Regions from separate parts of the Lysinibacillus sp. NPDC096382 genome, predicted to be linked through region 2. Evidence: riboswitches for the same ligand, from Rfam matches in the RefSeq annotation. Region 2 holds a riboswitch; each other region holds the start of a gene.
The links. Region 2 has a riboswitch for cobalamin ahead of nikA (nickel ABC transporter substrate-binding protein). Riboswitches for the same ligand answer to the same signal wherever they lie in the genome.
Positions count from the first base shown of each region.

Region 1 (4,725 bases), on a different contig from region 2:
AAATGTAGGATCTTTTTCACACGCTTGAAGTATTTAAACAGACGTTCATTTGGATGCGCATTTGCTTTATATTCATCGATAATGTCGGTGATAAGTGGTATGAGGTGTTCAGGCTCTAACCCCTCAACAACAGGCTGTGCAGCATGAGCTGTACGACCAACCGGCTTGGCACCAATAAAAACATCAAATTTACTTTTACGATAAACGATGCCAATATCATCAAATACTGCTCGATAACACGCCATACCGCAGCCATTAAAGCCAATATTTAATGTTTTCGGTAACGCCATACCCCCAAGCTTTTCTTGAATCTCTTCTGCATATGGAATCGAATCGACCTTTTCTCCGTAACAGAAGTCACAAGCCTTTAACGAAAGCACGTCACCAAGTGGTGCAAGTAAAAAGCCAACTTCACGGAGCTTTGCTGTAATTTCTTCAGGCTCAGACGTTGGAATTTTCAAATGAATTTGATGGTCTGGTGTATACTCCATCGTTCCTTCCTCACCAACTACTTCAGCTAAAGTCTTCATTTGTTGAGGCGTAAAGAACTTATTGGCTACCCCAGGACTAACCGCTAATTCAAAAATAGATTCGATTTTTTGTTGAACACGCTTAGGTGATACTTTCACAGCGTTTGTTCCCTTTACCATTGCAAGAGCTGCTGTTGCCATTTCAAGTGACGATTTGTTAGGCTTTGGTTGTGGTCTAATGGCTAAACTGGGCTTAATACGATTTGCATTAGGATCTGTCGCAAAATCATTACGCGCTACTCCTGTTTCTTGATTCATCGCCCATGGTTCATTTTCTTCCTTGAGTCGTTGATGTGGTCGTAACGATTGTTTTTCATCACCAAGTGTATATTTACGCTGATAACCACGTGGCGTAATCATCTTATTGTCGTAGAAGAATGTTGTTGAATTCCCAATAATAACTGTCGTTAACATGCCGATATCATGTTCAAGCATTTCTGCTAAAGTAGTCATCGTTATTTCCTGACGGTCACGATATGCGCTTTTCACAAGTCCAACTGGTGTATCTGGCGAACGATATTCCAATAAAATTCTTTGTGCCTCTACAATTTGTCTCGTACGACGGCCACTTTTCGGGTTATAAAGAGCAATAACAAAATCCGCCATTGCTGCCGCTTCTACTCTTTTTGCAATTAAATTCCAAGGTGTTAAGTGGTCACTTAAACTAATGGTACAGGCGTCATGCATAATTGGAGCACCTAGTAAACTTGCACACGAATTAATAGCTGAAATACCTGGAACAATTTCTACCTCGATACCAGTTGCCTCTGTCCAGCCTAGCTCGATTAATACCTCATACACTAATCCTGCCATCCCATAAACCCCGGCATCTCCACTAGAAATGACCGATACGATACTTCCAGCCTCTGCTTGACGTACCGCTTCCTGTGCACGTGAAACTTCCTCCGTCATACCAGTACTAATAATCGACTTTGCACTAACTAAATCCTGAATAAGCTCAACATACGTTTTATAGCCTATAATCATATCACTTTGTTGTAGTGCCTCCACAGCACGAGTCGTAATATGTTTAAAATCTCCAGGACCAAAGCCAACTACGAAAATCTTACCTTTTTGTGCCATTTCGTTACCCCTCTTTCACCTTTTCAATGCCTTTAATGGCTGTTGTTTGTGCTGTACGCTGTAACGAACCTTCCCGCAATGTAAAGACATGCTCATTATGTAACGACTCATGATTTAAATCTTGTACGAGTGCTCTCGCATGCTCCGTTGTTGGCACACGGTACCAATTTCCCTGAGGATATGCAATGACAACACAAGCATCTTTACATCTGCCATTACAGCGAGTTCTCGTCGTATGTATTTCCTTATCAAGCGCCAGCAACTGTATTTCATCACGGATCGCCTGTGTAATGTCCTCAGCATCTTTTTTCATACAGCTACTACCATTACAAATAAAAAGATGTGTTTTCATCCCCTCTAAATTCCAAGTTGTCATAGTCGTTCTCCCCTCATTTGCTTTTAGGAAAAAGAAAAACCTTTACTCTAGACGAAGAGTAAAGGTTTAGTAGAAGCCAAATAAAAACGAATATATACAGGTACTCGCTCTTGCTTCAACTTCTCCCTCCGAAAAGTTTGCATGCATCATCCCATAAGCAGGTTTCCTGACTTAAGCTTCCTTTTACTTTCGCGCCTTCCCAAGTTTTCACTAGTGGCATCCGCGATTTCATCAGCTATTACAGTAGCGGGGGCTGTATCGGACTTTCACCGATTTCCCTATTATCTTGAATATTCAAGCACTTATGGACGTTTTATATGAATTTTTAATATATCAAGTATGCCTCGGCATAATTGCATGACAGCCGCCGGAGGCTTTAACTTCTTTCAGCAAGTACAGGTGTTTTGACACCCGCTGAAAAGAACTTAAATCAGCATTCATCTTACCATCTATAGAGGTAGGAGACTTCTGTAGCTAACGCTTCACTTTCGCTACAAAAGACATTTGCTGAAAGAATTTTAATGTAATTGAAAACTGTTTCTATCATAGCTTATTTTTTAAAAATTTCAATATTACTTTCTTAATTTGTGACAATTTTTTTAAAATTCTATAGAAAAACGCGACATTTCTTTTTGATTTATCTAAATTTTCGACGTAGACTATTAATTTAAAATTTTTCTATAAAAATCATAGCATATATATGGAAATTCATGTTACACTTTGTCGTGAAATCTCACAACTTCATCTTTTTTCGGTGCGAATTGTTCAGCATTTCGCTTAAAAGGGAAGCCGGTTCAAGTCCGGCGCGGTCCCGCCACTGTACTAGGGAGTTTTATAGAGAATGTCACTGTCCAAAGGATGGGAAGGCCTATAAAACGTTGAACTAAAGCCAGGAGACCTGCCGAAAAATATGTGATCGTTTCAACCTACGAGGATGGGTGTGCGGCTTAGCAGATTAGAATTTTATTTGCTTTTTTAGCATGCACTTTTCCACTATCGGAGAAGTGCTTTTTTTCATTCAGAAGAGACTCCATCTCAAGGTAGTAGATGAGTACAGATATGGTTCCAACCGGGCCAAAACACCTACTGAATGAAAAAAAGCTTCCGGCGGATGTCACGGACTTTGAAAGGAATGAATTGTGCTTGCACAATTCAAAATCCGGACGCATTGTTTATCTGCGCGAAAGCGAAGCGGCAGCGGCAAATGTTTTCTGTAGCGAAAGCATAGCGACAGCTACAAATGTTTTCTGTAGCGAAAGCGAAGCGGCAGCTACAAATGTTTTCTGTAGCGAAAGCGAAGCGGCAGCTACAAATGTTTTCTGTAGCGAAAGCGAAGCGGCAGCTACAATTACGCCAAGGCGAAATTTTATCGATCGCATACTAATTCGAAAAATTTTAAAGCTAGGAGGAGAGATTCTTGAAATTTTCAGGTTGGAAGCTTAGTTATTTCTTATTGGCATTTTTATTCGTGCCAAATCGCGCATTTGCGATGCATATTATGGAGGGCTTTTTGCCAATTGAATGGGCGATTTTTTGGTGGGTCGTATCGATTCCATTTATTATTTTAGGATTACGTTCTATTCGAAAAACCATTGAAGAAAATCCTGAAACAAAAATGATATTAGGGCTATCGGGTGCCTTTGCCTTTGTACTATCTGCCTTAAAAATCCCTTCTGTAACAGGGAGTTGTTCGCATCCAACTGGAGTTGGACTTGGGACAGTTCTTTTTGGACCATTAGCGATGAGTGTTATCGGAACAATCGTATTATTATTCCAATCTTTACTGTTAGCACATGGTGGGCTTACAACATTAGGGGCAAATACCTTTTCCATGGCAATTATGGGCCCTATTATCGCTTACTATGTATTTAAGGGCTCACAAAAACTGGGATTATCATTTTCAGTAGCCGTCTTTTTAGCAGCAATGCTTGGTGATTTAGGTACATATGTTGTCACTTCAGTGCAACTAGCTCTTGCCTTCCCTTCTGAAGTCGGTGGCTTTATGGCTTCATTCACAAAATTTGCTGGTATTTTTGCGTTAACACAAATTCCTCTTGCTGTTAGTGAAGGAATTTTAACAGTGATCGTTATGAATTTTCTGAAAAAATACAATGTGAGTGAATTAAAAGCTCTACGTGTTTTCTCAACAAAGGAGGCTCACTAACATGAAAAAGAACTTACTGCTCTTAGCCATTGTTGTGTTCCTAGCAATTATCCCCCTATTTATTCAAAAAGGTGCAGAATTCGAGGGGGCTGATGGTGAAGCGGAAGCAGCAATTAGTGAAATTGATGCTAGCTACGAGCCATGGTTTGAAAGCTTATGGGAGCCACCAAGTGGTGAAATTGAAAGCTTATTATTCGCACTACAAGCTGCTATTGGCGCTGGATTTATCGGCTATTTCATTGGCTTAATGCGTGGCAAACATAAAGAGGGTTAAGCGATGTTACTCATTGATAAGTATGCTTATTTGAATAAATTAGCGTCTGTTCATCCGTTAGAAAAAACGACGTTATCCCTTGGACTACTTATATTGTCGCTTATCATGAGAGATGAACGAATGTCACTCATTACATTTATTGTGATGAGTGCTTTTATCATTTTAGGCGCAAAAATCCCTGCTAAATATTATGCTAAATTACTATTGCTACCTGGATTTTTTTTACTATCAAGTTTAGTGTCAATTTTAATTTCTATAGCGCCAACAACTAGCACGTTACCAACGTATATTTGGTCAT
Region 1 is NZ_JBIWFC010000027.1:40,988-45,712, reverse strand. It holds gene cobJ (precorrin-3B C(17)-methyltransferase) at 1-1,613, opposite strand, end outside; gene ACIQZA_RS23855 ((2Fe-2S) ferredoxin domain-containing protein) at 1,618-1,989, opposite strand; cobalamin riboswitch at 2,129-2,310, opposite strand; cobalamin riboswitch at 2,725-2,909, shown strand; gene ACIQZA_RS23850 (hypothetical protein) at 3,037-3,432, shown strand; gene ACIQZA_RS23845 (energy-coupling factor ABC transporter permease) at 3,407-4,153, shown strand; gene ACIQZA_RS23840 (energy-coupling factor ABC transporter substrate-binding protein) at 4,155-4,427, shown strand; gene cbiQ (cobalt ECF transporter T component CbiQ) at 4,431-4,725, shown strand, end outside.
Region 1: linked by a shared signal. The riboswitch ahead of ACIQZA_RS23850 (hypothetical protein) and the one ahead of nikA (nickel ABC transporter substrate-binding protein) in region 2 are both predicted to bind cobalamin.

Region 2 (4,725 bases):
CGCTGTTGCATTTTGTTCAGGTTTTCCACTTTCGAAAGAATCAAGAATTTTCATGACATTTGGCGGTACAATTACAGATGTATTAACACTTGCTCATGAATTAGGACATGCCTTCCATAACGATGCAATGAAATCTATTAATGGCGTGAATAAACAATATCCAATGAGCATTGCTGAAACTGCTTCAACGTTTTCAGAGATGATTATATTAGATGCGGCAATGCAAAAAGCTGAATCTACTAATGAAAAATTATTTTTGCTTGATGAGAAATTAAAGCGTAGTGTCATGAATTTCATGAATATTCATTCTCGGTTTTTATTTGAAAAGAAATTTTATGAAGAACGTAAAGAAGGAATTGTTTCATCATCACGCTTAAACGAAATTATGCAAGAAGCAATAGATGAAGGCTATGATGGTTCTCTTGATAATCCTTCACTGCATTCATGGATATGGACACCACATTATTATATGACACAATCTCCTTTTTATAATTTTCCATATTCATTCGGATATTTGTTTGCATTGAGTTTATTTGCAAAGGCAAAAGAAGAAGGTAAAGAATTCGAAAGATGTTATTTAGATTTGCTTCGCGATTCAGGGAGTATGTGCACAGAGGAATTAGTGATGAAACATTTAGGTGATGATATCACTTCGGAAGCTTTTTGGAAAAAGGGAATAGAATTATGCATTAAAGATGTGGATGAATTTATCAAATTAAGTAGAGAGTGTATCATTATTTAAAGATGACGAACCTTAATGACAAAAGAAAATAATCCAACCGCCATTTGTAAGTGGACTTTCCCAGTAGCCTTATACTAAAGGTGCAGATGAGGTGAGGTAATGGTGTTAAGAAAATATTTAAGTATTATTTCATTGTTATTGTTTTCTTTGTTCATTATTTTCGCCTTTATTACACCAATTGAAGTGAACGGAACCTCGGAAATTGGGGACATTGTGGTTATTTCTTTAATAATCGCTTCATTTCTAACTGCATTTTTTAGCCAAAAGGGGAAGTTGAGAATTTTTGCGTTAATTGTTTCCGCGATGCCACTGCTTTTTCTACTAGGATTGATAGTACTACCGATATTTTATTTATTAGAGCAATAAGCGGGTACGTTCTTTGAAGATGGTGAAGTTATTAATATTCAATTCACGAATATCAAAACAAAAAGACAGAGTTCATTAGGTGAATCTGAAACTTTAACACCAAAATTCTTTTTAATCCTACCAATATGGGCTATTGGGGTACTATTGATGTGGAAATTTCTTACCAAAAACAAATTGGAAAATGCTTTTTGTTTCAGAATAATATTGAGCAACTCTATTGCTTTGGTTAACTATTCCTATCGGTTTAAAGTTTGCGTTTCAATTTATATAAGAAGATCGAGGAGAAGATATATTTGTTGTTTGATCACCTAAATGGGTTTGAAAATTGATAAATAGAGTGGTGATAAAGTGGACAATGCAAATTCTTTATGCCGTTTTCGAGAATGATATTCAATTGCCGATTTTGGATATTACACATCCCCTTTTCAACGCAAGTATTGATGAACAAGCGTATCATTTGAGCTGTCTCAAGTCAGCCAAGAGCATTGAATCATTAAAAAAGATGCCTGGCTTTATCCGCAACATCTTTGTGAAAATGTCGAATGTTGACAATTCCTATCTTAGCGGCATGCGTACTTTGCTGTACAAACTTGGCCCCGACTTAACCAACGGGATAAAATTAGGTTTCCGGGACAAGTGGGCGGTGAAGCAAACTTCTTTCATGGGACTCCGGATCAGGCTGAGGGATCTTTGCCGGCGCCAGTCGGAAATTTTGCTCCCCCAGCTCAAGCAATTCCCTGAACGGAACCTTTGTTTCTTCAATATCGCTGGGGGAGCCGCTACCGACAGTATTAACACCTTAATTCTCATTCAAGAATCGGACCCAGAATTATTAAAGGAACGCAAGATTGAAATCAATATTTTAGATATCGATACTTACGGCCCCAATTTTGCCAAACGATGCATCGACGTTTTGAAGAAGCCAGGGGAACGCTTTCAAGACCTGGACATTACCCTCAATATTATTCATTATGACTGGAATCAACCAGAGGCATTATTAAAGATGTGTTTAGAACGTTTCGACTGGATTCAGCTCTGTTCATCGGAGGGCGGTCTATTTGAGTACGGTTCGGATTCAGATATCATTGAAAATCTAAACCATTTCTATACTAACTCTCCGGAGGACGCTAGGGTCACGGGTTCATTAATTTTTGACCGAGCGCATGTAAATCCGGGATACTTGGGATTTACAGAGTTTGTTGGCGTGCAAATCCAATATCTTGGGCTAGAGGGATTGCAGCGGATTTTAAGTCAAACCTCTTGGGTTTTGGAAGAATCCCATGAAATTGATACGATCTATCTTCTGTTTTCATTGAAGAAGCGTGACTAAAAATAAAAAGTAGTTACATGAGGCCAGGGTTAAGTTAGTCATAATATATAAGATTTTTATTATATTCAGAAAATGAAATTGACGTGAACATTAGCGCATGTTATGTTTAATACTAATTTCATAGCAACCATTACAAGTTTGAGTGAAATAAACTTTCATTCAATTAAAAGGAAAATGGGTGTAAATCCCATGCTGTCCCGCAGCTGTAAATGAGGAGTTTTGTTTCGATAACCACTGAGTAATTACTTGGGAAGGTGAAGCAAAATCATGATTCATGAGCCAGAATGCCTGCTTGTAAAGAGATTCATTGATGATCTACGAAAGATAGGGAGATGGATAGAGGCTTACTTATAGTAAGTTATTCTGTCCTTATTCTTTTGGAATAAGGTTTTTTTTATGCCTTCTTTCAATCTTTAGATTCTTCATTTAGTGCACCACAAACAAAGAAGGAGACAGAAAATGAGATTGACAAAGTATTTACTTCCTTTCACGCTTATTTTGATGTTCAGTTTACTCACTGGCTGTACAAGCAATGAAAAGGGAGAGACAGCATCGAAACAACAGACAGACGAAAAAATGATAACGATTGGGTGGCCATTAGATGTAGGTCCATTAAATCCCCATACATATTTACCAAATCAAATGACAGCACAAGCAATGGTCTATGAATCATTGGTTGAATATAACGACGATGGGACAATTACACCGAAATTAGCGGAAAGTTGGGACATCTCTAATGATAAAACTGCTTATACTTTTCATTTAAGAAAAGATGTTAAGTATTCAGACGGAACAGCTTTTAATGCAGATAATGTAATACGAAACTTTGATGCCGTTTTAGCAAACCGTGATATGCATTCTTGGATGGGTATGGTAAACCATATAAAAGAGGTTGTGAAAGTGGATGAATTTACAATTCGTTTGCAATTGGATGAACCGTATTATCCTGTTTTAAACGAACTTGCCTTTGTAAGACCTTTCCGTTTTTTAGGTGATAATGGATTCCCTAAAGGTGATGCGACCCAAGATGCAATTAAAGCGCCAATTGGGACAGGCCCATGGGTTTTAACAGATTACAAAAAGGATGAGTACGCTCTATTCAGTCGCAACGAAAACTACTGGGGGGAAAAACCTCTTGTAGAACAAATAAAAGTAAAAATCATCCCTGATTCAGAATCTATTTCATTGGCCTTTGAAAACGAAGAATTAGATTTAATATATGGTCGAGGCATTATTAGTTTAGATAATTATACATATTTAAAAGATAGTGGTAAATATAAAACCGCTACGTCTGAACCTTTGTCTACAAAAGCGCTACTGTTCAATACACAGTCTGGCCCGTTAGCAGAATTGAAGGTTCGCCAAGCGATTCAATATGCAATCAATAAGGAACAAATGGTTGATAGTATAACACATGGTACAGAAAAGGTTGCCAATACACTTTTTTGGGATGCTATTCCATATGCCAATATTGATTTAGCGCCAATTTTATATAATCCCAAAAAAGCACAACAATTGCTAGATGAAGCGGGATGGAAGCTACAGAAGGGTGAAAAAATTCGCTCTAAAAACGGACAGCCACTAACATTAGATTTAATCTACATTGCTACAGATGCGATTCAAAAGCCAATGGCGGAACTAATGCAAGGTGAACTAGCAAAAATAGGGGTACAGTTGAATTTAGAAGGCGCAGATGTGATGGTAGGTCTGCAAAAATTAATGGATAATCAGGTTGATATTAATTTCTGGCGTACAAATGGACCACCAACAGATCCACATAGCTTTGCTAATGAATCAGCTACACCAAACGCTAATGGTGTCTATGAAGCAAAATTAGGCTTACCAAATGCCAAAGAAATCGATACTAAAATTCATCAATTATTAGTAGGTACAGATGAAAAAGAGCGCGTGCAACTTTATACGGATATTTTAACAAAGTTCCATGACCAAGCACTATTCTATCCTATATCTTACGAAACCAATAACGTGATTTATCAGCCATATATGAAAGATTTTGCTCCACGTGCATCTGAATATGATATTCCATATGCACAAATGGAAAAAGAAAAATAACTGTAAAAGAGAGAGTATGTCGATCAAAGACAGCTCTCTCTTTATCATAGGATTGATTAGGAAGTGACAGCATGTATGAATCAACATGGATGTTTTGTTTAAAAAGAATTTTGACATTGCCTTTTGTATTATTGGGCGTATCGATCCTGACCTTTGTATTTATTCGTTTTGTTCCAGTAGAGCCTGCTGAGGTCATTCTTAGATTGGCAAGAGT
Region 2 is NZ_JBIWFC010000002.1:258,487-263,211, reverse strand. It holds gene ACIQZA_RS05070 (M3 family oligoendopeptidase) at 1-742, shown strand, start outside; gene ACIQZA_RS05065 (histidine kinase) at 842-1,108, shown strand; gene ACIQZA_RS05060 (hypothetical protein) at 1,464-2,438, shown strand; cobalamin riboswitch at 2,556-2,748, shown strand; gene nikA (nickel ABC transporter substrate-binding protein) at 2,898-4,511, shown strand; gene nikB (nickel ABC transporter permease) at 4,583-4,725, shown strand, end outside.

Region 3 (4,725 bases), on a different contig from region 2:
TGAAGTCTGACGAACAGCGATTTTGTATTCTCCCTGTTCGTTTTGCTTTTCTGTCTCTCCTTGCCACTTGTATTCTCAGCCCTCTTAATGTCTCCTATTGGATTCACCATTTCTTCCACTAAGTAAGTCCATCTTTGGATTGTCTGCTTCATTGAACAAGTGAAATTCGAGTTTATTCCACACTCCTTCATGGTTCGGTCCTTCTCATGTAAACGGTACTATGACCTCTGCTGACTTCTGATGGTTCAGCTACCTATCGCTATGTAGGTTACAAAGTGTACTTTGCGTTTCCACCAGACTTCTCCGGGTAAGCGCATGCACTTTCACACCATCTATCCGTATCATTTACTCGATATGACCTTCGACAGAAAAGACTTTGTTTTGTTATGCAAACTCATCCAATCATACCTAGCCTTCTATAAAATTCGTGTTCCTCGGACCGGTGTTTTGCCTCCAGCTTCCTTCAGATTCCGCATCGCCACGGACACCTTGCTCTTGGCTAACCTCTACTTCTGTCTTCGGGGTTCGGGACTTACACCCCATTGTTCATACACATGCCGGGCGCATATAAAAAAACTTGACCTCATCAAAGAAGTCAAGTTTCTCCTTAAAATGTAGATTGTTGTACTTGTTGACGAAGTGTTTTTGCTGCTGCTACCATATTCATCAGTGCTGAGATAGTTTCTGGCTCCTTCCTTGTTTTTAAACCACAGTCAGGATTCACCCAAAATTGATTTTTTGATAAAACCTGTAAGCTATCCTGCATTATGCTTAGCATTTCCTTTTCACTCGGTACACGTGGACTATGGATATCATAAACACCTAGTCCAATTCCTTTTTCATACGGATTGACTTGCAGAGAAGAAATTAACTCGCCATGGCTACGTGACGTTTCGATGGAAATAACATCAGCGTCCAATGCACTAATTGGCTCGATAAAATCATTAAACTCGCAATAGCACATATGTGTATGGATTTGTGTTTCATCCTTAACGCTAGATGTAGCAAGTTTAAAAGCATTTACTGTCCACTCTAAGTACGTTCCCCAATTTTCTTTACGAAGCGGCAAGCCTTCTCGTAATGCTGGTTCATCAACCTGAATAATTGAAATGCCTGCAGCTTCTAGTGCTTCCACCTCTTCTCGGAGTGCCAAAGCAATCTGATATGTTACATCCTTTCGGGAAATATCATCCCGTACAAATGACCAATTTAAAATTGTCACAGGACCCGTAAGCATACCTTTTATATAGCGTTTCGTTTGGCTTTGAGCATAGGCTGTTTCTTTGACTGTCATCGGTGCTTCCCATGCAACGTCACCGTAAATAATTGGTGGCTTCACACAGCGGGAACCGTATGAAACAACCCATGCTTTCTCCGTAAATGCAAAACCTGTTAGTTTTTCCCCGAAATATTCAACCATATCTGTGCGCTCAAATTCACCGTGCACAAGAACGTCGATATCTAATTCCTCTTGAATAGTAATCCAACGCTTTGTCTCATGTTCTACAAATACTGCATAATCCTCATTTGAAATTTGTTTCTTGCGCCATGCACTTCGTGTACGTTTGACTTCATCCGATTGCGGAAAGCTCCCAATTGTTGTCGTTGGGAACAGTGGTAATTGCAATGCTTGCTGGTGAATCTTTTGCCGTGCTTTAAAATCGCTATGGCGTTCAAAGTCTTGTATCGACACTGTTCGAACCGCTTTTTGAACATCTTTATTTTGGCGAATCGGATGATTTTTCAACGCTTCAATCGCCTTCATACTTTCCGATAGTTTGTAATTTGAGGGACTGTCTTGGCCCTGTAAATATTTTGTTACTTCCATGATCTCAACTAATTTTTCATCCGCAAAGGCGAGGGCATTTTTAAGAACTGGTTCAAGCTTAGTTTCAAGTGTGGTCGTAATTGGAACATGCTGTAAGTTACATGAAGATTGAATCCATAGTTCTTTTGCGCCACTTAGTTGTTCAATGGCTTTAATAGTTGAGCTAACTTCTGCTAGATTGGAACGCCAAATATCTCTTCCATTAATAATACCAACAGCCAATATTTTATCTTTTGGGAAGCCAAATTGACGTAATGACTCCATATTTTTGCCGTAGCCATGCACAAAGTCTAACCCAATCCCACGAACAGGAAGTTTTACAATTGACTCATATGCTGATAATGATTCGAAATAAGTTTGTAGCATAATTTTAGCTTCGGGTACTGATGCAGCTAATTGTGTATAAATTTCTTGAACAAGTTTAACTTCCGCTTCATCTAATGTTGTGGCAAGAAGTGGTTCTTCTAATTGAATCCACTGTGCACCTGCATCCACGAGCTCCTTTAGGACCTGCGTATAAAGTGGTAGTAATGCTAAAATGAATGTAATCTGCGATAGTTTGTCATAGCCTTTCGTTAATTTACAAAATGTATAAGGGCCAATCAATGTAGGCTTTGCAGTAATACCAAACGCTTCCTTAGCCTCTAAAAAATCTGCCAATATTTTATTTTCTGTTAATTGCAAAGTTTGTCCATCGTATTCTGGCACGATATAATGATAATTTGTATTAAACCATTTCGTCATCTCACTAGCCACGGCTTTTTTACTACCACGAGCTACCCCATAGTATGTTTGTAAATCAACTTTGTCTCCCTGCCAATCAAAGCGCTTTGGAACTAAGCCAAACATCATTGCCGTATCTAACATTCTGTCATAAAGTGTGAAATCTCCAACAGTTATCAGGTCTATTCCGAGTTGAAGCTGCTTGTTAATTCGGGCTAGACGAATATCCTTTAAGTTCTGCAAAAATTCACCCTCTGAAAGCTCATTTTTCCAAAAAGCCTCTAAAGCCTTTTTCCATTCACGATCTTCTCCGATATACGGATAACCAACTATAGTACTTGTATAAATCATGTTCATCTCTCCGATCCATTAAGTATGCCTCGGCATTATTGAGTCCGGAATCGGCCCTATGTGCTTAGGCCAGTATGAGGGCCGACACGATGTCGGTCATTTCGGTCTTCTTTCCGATTCCGTGACATCGGCCAGGGGCTTTAACTTCTAATAAGAAGTAAAAAAAAAGCCACTCTCCTTTTTTTGGAAAATGGCTGTTATCTCAAATTAAAAATAGCTATGAAAAAACAATACGAAATTCTTACAAGATATCGCATGATTCTTTGTCGCACAGGGACGATACGGTCACATCTCACCACCTATTTCCACGTAGGTATTTGGTGTGTACTAGAAATTGGCAGGTCTCCTGGCTTCTCATCAACACGCCTCACAGCCTTCCCAGTTTCCCCAGTGGCAATTGTGATTTGCTCCGATATACAGTTGCGGGACAGCGTCGGATTTGCACCGACTTCCCTTTTAAGCCAAACTTTCATTTGGCACCAACTCTTACACATTATTTAATTATGTTTTACTATAACACATATTTTTCAGAAAAGTAGATTTATTTTCACGTTTGTTCAATCCAACTCTATCATATTGGGAGCCCTATACATCTAATTACTAAAATACACTTGTAAACAGAGGTATTTTTCGTTATTTTTGAGTTAGTTATCCAACTAACTAATAACAATGGAGGTGTCAATGAATGGCAAAGCCTACTGGTATTGAAAAATCAGATTTATTAATGGCTGCCAAGCAAAGTTTAGTAGAAAAAGGGATTGAAAAATTCACCTTAAAGGCTGTTGCTGAGCAAGCTGGTGTGACACAAGGAACTATTTATTATCATTTCAAATCAAAAGAGCAAATCATTCTCGAAATAGTTCAGGACATCTGTGAAAATTCTTGGCATGAGATTTTGACGACCGATCAAGAAATGATTCAATCTGCACTTCTTTCTGCAAAAAGTCGATATGAAGATGATGCCTTTTATCATAAATTATTTTTCACCTTAATCGTCTTTGGCTTTACGAACCCGACTATTAGACAGCAAATTGGACAAATTTTAGCGGCCGAAAATGAACATTTGCGTAATATTTTAAACAAATTATGGGATACATCACCAATTGATGGCGTGTCGATGGAAACTTGGAGCATTTTTTTCAACGCGCTAATTGATGGCTTGGCCATACAAGTGATGATGCGGGACGATTTCGATATAGATGTATTTTATCAGCAATTCGAAAAAATCCTTGAGACATTAAATCGTCTAGGAAAATAATTAGAGGAGGAACACTATGCGATTCTTTTTATGCTGGGGTTTTGGGATTTGGTTTGTAGCAAGTGCCGTGTTTCGATTTATAGGGCATTACTTTTTTACCCTTAAAGAACCTCCCCTCATGATAGCTACTTACATTTTAGCTTTTCCAATCGTTTGGCTAGCGACAATACCTATTTATTCTATAAAAAAAATAAAAGGTACAGAGCGATTACTGGCTGCTATCTGCATTGCATTACCTGGAATGCTTATCGATGCAGTCGTTTTATTAGTCTTCGACGATATTTTTCCGAATTTATCGGTTGTCTTAGATCGATATTTCGCCTCATGGCTATTATGGGCTTATTCCCTAATTCTCCTTACTGGTTTTACAAAGGCCACATTCGTGAGAAAAAAAACTATTCCTTCGTCAAATTAAAGGATTTGGCATTATTATCCTAGAAGTAAGTATCGATTACAATTAAAGGAGGAGAAAAAATGGTTATAGGCTTACATCACGTTCAAATAACAATTCCAAAAGGTGAAGAAGAAAAAGGGAAACATTTTTACTGTCAAGTATTAGGACTAA
Region 3 is NZ_JBIWFC010000034.1:362-5,086, forward strand. It holds gene metE (5-methyltetrahydropteroyltriglutamate--homocysteine S-methyltransferase) at 608-2,902, opposite strand; cobalamin riboswitch at 3,222-3,401, opposite strand; gene ACIQZA_RS25140 (TetR/AcrR family transcriptional regulator) at 3,588-4,160, shown strand; gene ACIQZA_RS25145 (DUF5367 domain-containing protein) at 4,177-4,575, shown strand; gene ACIQZA_RS25150 (VOC family protein) at 4,635-4,725, shown strand, end outside.
Region 3: linked by a shared signal. The riboswitch ahead of metE (5-methyltetrahydropteroyltriglutamate--homocysteine S-methyltransferase) and the one ahead of nikA (nickel ABC transporter substrate-binding protein) in region 2 are both predicted to bind cobalamin.

Region 4 (4,725 bases), on a different contig from region 2:
TATAGGAAAAAACGGGTGCCCCAATAAATGCAGTAATGACACCAATCGGTAGCTCTCTTGGCATAATAATTGTTCGCGCTATTAAATCACAAATAATTAGCAAAGTTGCCCCATTTAAAAATGATAATGGCAATAAGTGTCGGTGATCAGAACCCCAAATCATTCTCGTCATATGAGGAACGACTAAACCAACAAAGCCAATCGTTCCAGAAACAGCTACCGCAGCTCCTGTCAACATTGATCCACCCACTAAAATAATATATTTACTGCGCTTAACATTAACACCTAAATGCTTCGCGCGTTCTTCACCATATAGCAGAACATTTAACTCGCGCCTTTGTGTCCAAAGCATAATGGTGCCAATTATGACAAACGGGATAATCATCTGAACATAAGGCCAACCACGCATCGATACTGAACCGAGCAGCCATCCGATAACTTGGCGAAGCTCTTCACCAGATAATGCAATCATTAAAGAAATCAAGGAACCTAAAAATGAACTAAATATAACCCCCGTTAAAATAAGAGTTTCCATTTTTAACGAGCGGTCTACTATTCTAGCAAAGCCCATAACAGCTACCATCGTTAATATGGCACCTATCATACTAAAGGTCGGCAATGTAAAATGACCTACTACAGGTATTGATATACTAAAAAAAATCGTCATAACTGCGCCAACTGATGCACCAGAGGAAACACCTAACGTATAAGGGTCAGCCAAAGGGTTTTTTAATAAGCCTTGAAAAGCTGCCCCTGCAATTGCAAGTGACGCCCCTACAAGCCCTGCAAGCAAAACTCGAGGTAATCGAATTTTCCATAAAATATTGGCGGCTGTTTCATCAGCCGCCTTATTCCACAATACTTCTAGCGGAATATGAACCGAGCCTATCGCCACACCACACCAGATGCTAATGATTAGAAGCGTAATTGCTGTTACATAGGCTACAATTTTTTTACTCATTTAAACGCCTCAGGGTAGACGGCCTTCGCTAATTCCTCAAGACCATCTGCTAAACGGGGACCTTGACGACTTGTTATATTTTCATCCACTTGTACTATGGCTTTATTTTTCACGGCAGAGATTGTCTCAAATCCTGCACGTTGTGGAATTTTCGTTAAAATATCAGGTACGTAATTATATGCCACAACAATGACATCTGGATTTTTTGCGATAATTTGTTCAGCATCAATTTTATACCAGCTATTTGAATCTGCTGCCACATTTTCGGCATGAATCATTTCTAGCATTTCATTCATAAATGTACCTTTACCAGCTGTATAAATTTCTGGCTCATCAGACGACTCTACAAAGACTTTTTTCGCCTCAACACCGTCAAGTTTTGTTTCAACTTCTTTAACTTTTGCCTTCATATTTGCCACAATTTTTTTAGCCTCTTCTAGTTTTCCTGTTGCACGACCAAGCTGTTCAATTGTTGTGTAAGTTTCATTAAAGTTTTTTGTATCCGCTACAACAAATACTTTTACACCTGCCGCCTCAAGCTGTTCAATAGCTCCTTTTGAATAACCCATACCCGACGCATGCGCAAAAACGATATCTGGCGTTAAAGCAATAATTTTTTCAATATTATAATCCATACCGCCAACCTTTTCTTTTTTAGTAACCTCTGGTGGATAATCGTCATTATCTGTCACACCAACTATTTCATTATTTAAGCCTAGGCCAAATAAAATTTCTGTGTTACTCGGAATGAGTGAGACAATTTTTTCAGGAGGTGCCTCTAGCGTAATATTCTTGCCAGTAGCATCCGTTATCGTCATTGGGAATGTTGCTTGTTCTACTTTTGTTGTCTCTTGTTGCTCAGAAGATGACGGCTTTTCATTTGTCGCCTCTTTTGTATTACATGCAGCAAGTAAGCCAATAGCTAAAAATGCTGATAACCCTATTTTCCAAATTTTCTTCATGTGAATCCTCCTTAGTCTATTTGTGCGTATAGTTTTTATTGTTTTTTTGATTTATCGATACGTTTTAGTTTTTGATCGCCTAACATTTTGGATTTATCGCCCAACTTTTTGAGTTTATCACCTAACATTTTGGATTTATCGCCCATGTTTTCAAATTTATTGACATTCATCTTCCAAAACAAATACCCCTCATCATAAAATAATGAGGGGGTCAAATTTGCACAAAAATACATATACAAAATCCACCATCCTATCCTCGTAGGCTACAACGTGTTTTCTATAAAGGCAGGTCTCCTGGCTCGTGCTCCATACGCTTTTTCAAGCCTTCCCGAAATTTTCAGTGGCGCAGATTGAAAAAACTCACACATACAGTGGCGGGACCGCATCGGAATTACACCGATTTCCCTTTTCACTTTACTAAAGTAAAGAACCTTTATAATATTCAGTTGATTTTATTATACATGAAAATGAAAGAAGTCGCCTCCATTCGAGACGACTTCTAAACAATCAATTATACCTTGGCATAATTGCGTCCGGGATCGGCTTTGTGCTTAGGCCTGCGTGATGCAGGTCAGTTAGCCGTTATCGCATGGATGCGATGATTTTAGGCTAACATCCTATGTGAACTTCTTTCCGATTCCGTGACATTCGCCAGAGGCTTTGGGCCAACGTGATGTTGGTCACTCAGTAGTCGCCACAGGACGTGGCGTTCTTAGACTGAGTTCCTCTATTTCAGCAGGTGTTTGGACACCTGCCGAAATAAGTTAGACTATATCTGAAAAATACTGTACCGTTTTCATTGGTGCACCCATTTCTCGTAATGCCCATGTGTGCTCTAAATAAATATCTGCTAGCTTCTCATATTTGCCGCCGAATCTTTGTGCCCATTCGACAGCTACAACACTTTCATATAAATGTGCCATTTTCTCTGCAACCCTTTTTGCCTCAAACGTTTTCGTTGCATCATCTAAACGGCTAAATGTTTGCAAAGTTGCACCTAGTTTTGCTAATTGCTCCGCTACAATTTCGACTAATGGACTGTCAGGTAGTTTTTCTAGGCGCTCTTCCATGACACGAACAAACAAATCATGCACATGAAACTTATCAACTAAGCGAATGAGCTCTAAAGCTAAAATATTCGCAGTCCCTTCCCACACAGTAAGTACCTGTGCATCTCTTAATAACCTAGGTGTAACAAAATCTTCAATATAGCCGTTTCCGCCATGTAATTCAATGGCTTCACTAGCATAATGTACAGCTTGCTCTGCCGTTTCTTTTTTCATGATCGCAATATACAAGCGGTTTAAAATAATGTCTTCTTTATTCCCTCGCCCACTAGTTACTTTATCGTACAGCTGAATAAGATCAAAAACTGTGGCAACTTCTACATGAAGCTTGGCAGCGAATTTCCCTAGTGTATCCTGAATCATAGGATATTGCGTTAAAGACTTACCAAACGCATAACGATTTGTCACATAATGCTTCGCCTCTAAATATCCACGGCGCATAATACCGATAGAAGCAACCGCATTGCAAATTCTTGATAAATTAAGTGCCTCCAGCATATAATAAATTCCTTTATTCGGATCACCTACGACATAAGCTAGTGCACCATCAAATTCCACCTCACCTGAAGGCACTGCTTTAACGCCAAGTTTATCCTTTAAACGCCGAATGCGTAGGTTATTAACTGTGCCATCCTCATTTCGCCATGGAACTGCAAACAATGTTAAGCCCTTTGAGCCTGCCTGAGCCTCTTCCATGCGCGCCAATACCATGGTTACTCCACACATTCCTGCATTAGATGCAAAATATTTCTCTCCATATAAAAGATACTGATTGCCGTCCTGTCTTGCCTTCACAACATTCGCTCCAACATCAGAGCCACCTTGACGTTCCGTTAAAAACGTGGCCCCCTCATATAGCTCTGTCTCTCCTGTTGCACAAACATGTGGTAAAAAGCGCGCTTTCACCTCATCACTCGCATAATGATCAAGGAGATAAGCCGTTGCCATCGTTAAAGTAACAGGACAGTAAAAGCCTGGCTCAGCATGTGATAGTATATAGCCTTGAGCAAAGCTATAGACATAGTTACCCTTTCTACCTAATTGCGGAATATCCTTATGCACATAGCCAACAATGCCGGTATTGTACGTCTCTTCAATTGTTCTTTTATAGCCATCATTGACCCAAACCTCTGACACTTCTTCACCATAGGCATTATACCTTTGTAATCGAGGTTCACCCTCTCTATCCGTATGCTTGGCTCTCACATCAATATCTCCAGCACAAAGCTCACCAAAATCTGTTAGCTCACGTTTTGCATAGTCCACAAACTCTTTATCTAGCATCATTTCTAAAACTTTATGAAGTGTATCATTTTCGTTAAAAAAGTTTGTTGTTTTCATTTCTTCCTGCTGTAAAACTTTCATGCTATCTCACCTCTTGTCCCTTCAAGGATTGTTTTAGTATTTTGCCCGATGCATTTCGTGGTAACGCTTCCACACGTTCAAAGATGCGTGGAATTTTATATTTAGCAAGACGCTCCTCCAAATAAGCTTTAAGTTCGTCCTCGTCAGTTTCCGTTTTGGCGGCATAAACGGCCTTCACCGTTTCTCCCCACTCCGGATGTGGCACACCGATTACAGCCACTTCAAATATCCCCTCATAGCTCAACATACGATCTTCTATTTCTTTCGGATAAATATTCACACCGCCTGAAAAAATAACATCCTTTTTACGATCGATAATCCAAATATAGCCGTCCTCATCTATGCGAGCTAGGTCACCTGTTTTCAGCCA
Region 4 is NZ_JBIWFC010000012.1:4,363-9,087, reverse strand. It holds gene ACIQZA_RS16365 (FecCD family ABC transporter permease) at 1-961, opposite strand, end outside; gene ACIQZA_RS16360 (ABC transporter substrate-binding protein) at 958-1,923, opposite strand; gene ACIQZA_RS16355 (hypothetical protein) at 1,959-2,162, opposite strand; cobalamin riboswitch at 2,191-2,373, opposite strand; gene ACIQZA_RS16350 (acyl-CoA dehydrogenase family protein) at 2,688-4,355, opposite strand; gene ACIQZA_RS16345 (class I adenylate-forming enzyme family protein) at 4,357-4,725, opposite strand, start outside.
Region 4: linked by a shared signal. The riboswitch ahead of ACIQZA_RS16355 (hypothetical protein) and the one ahead of nikA (nickel ABC transporter substrate-binding protein) in region 2 are both predicted to bind cobalamin.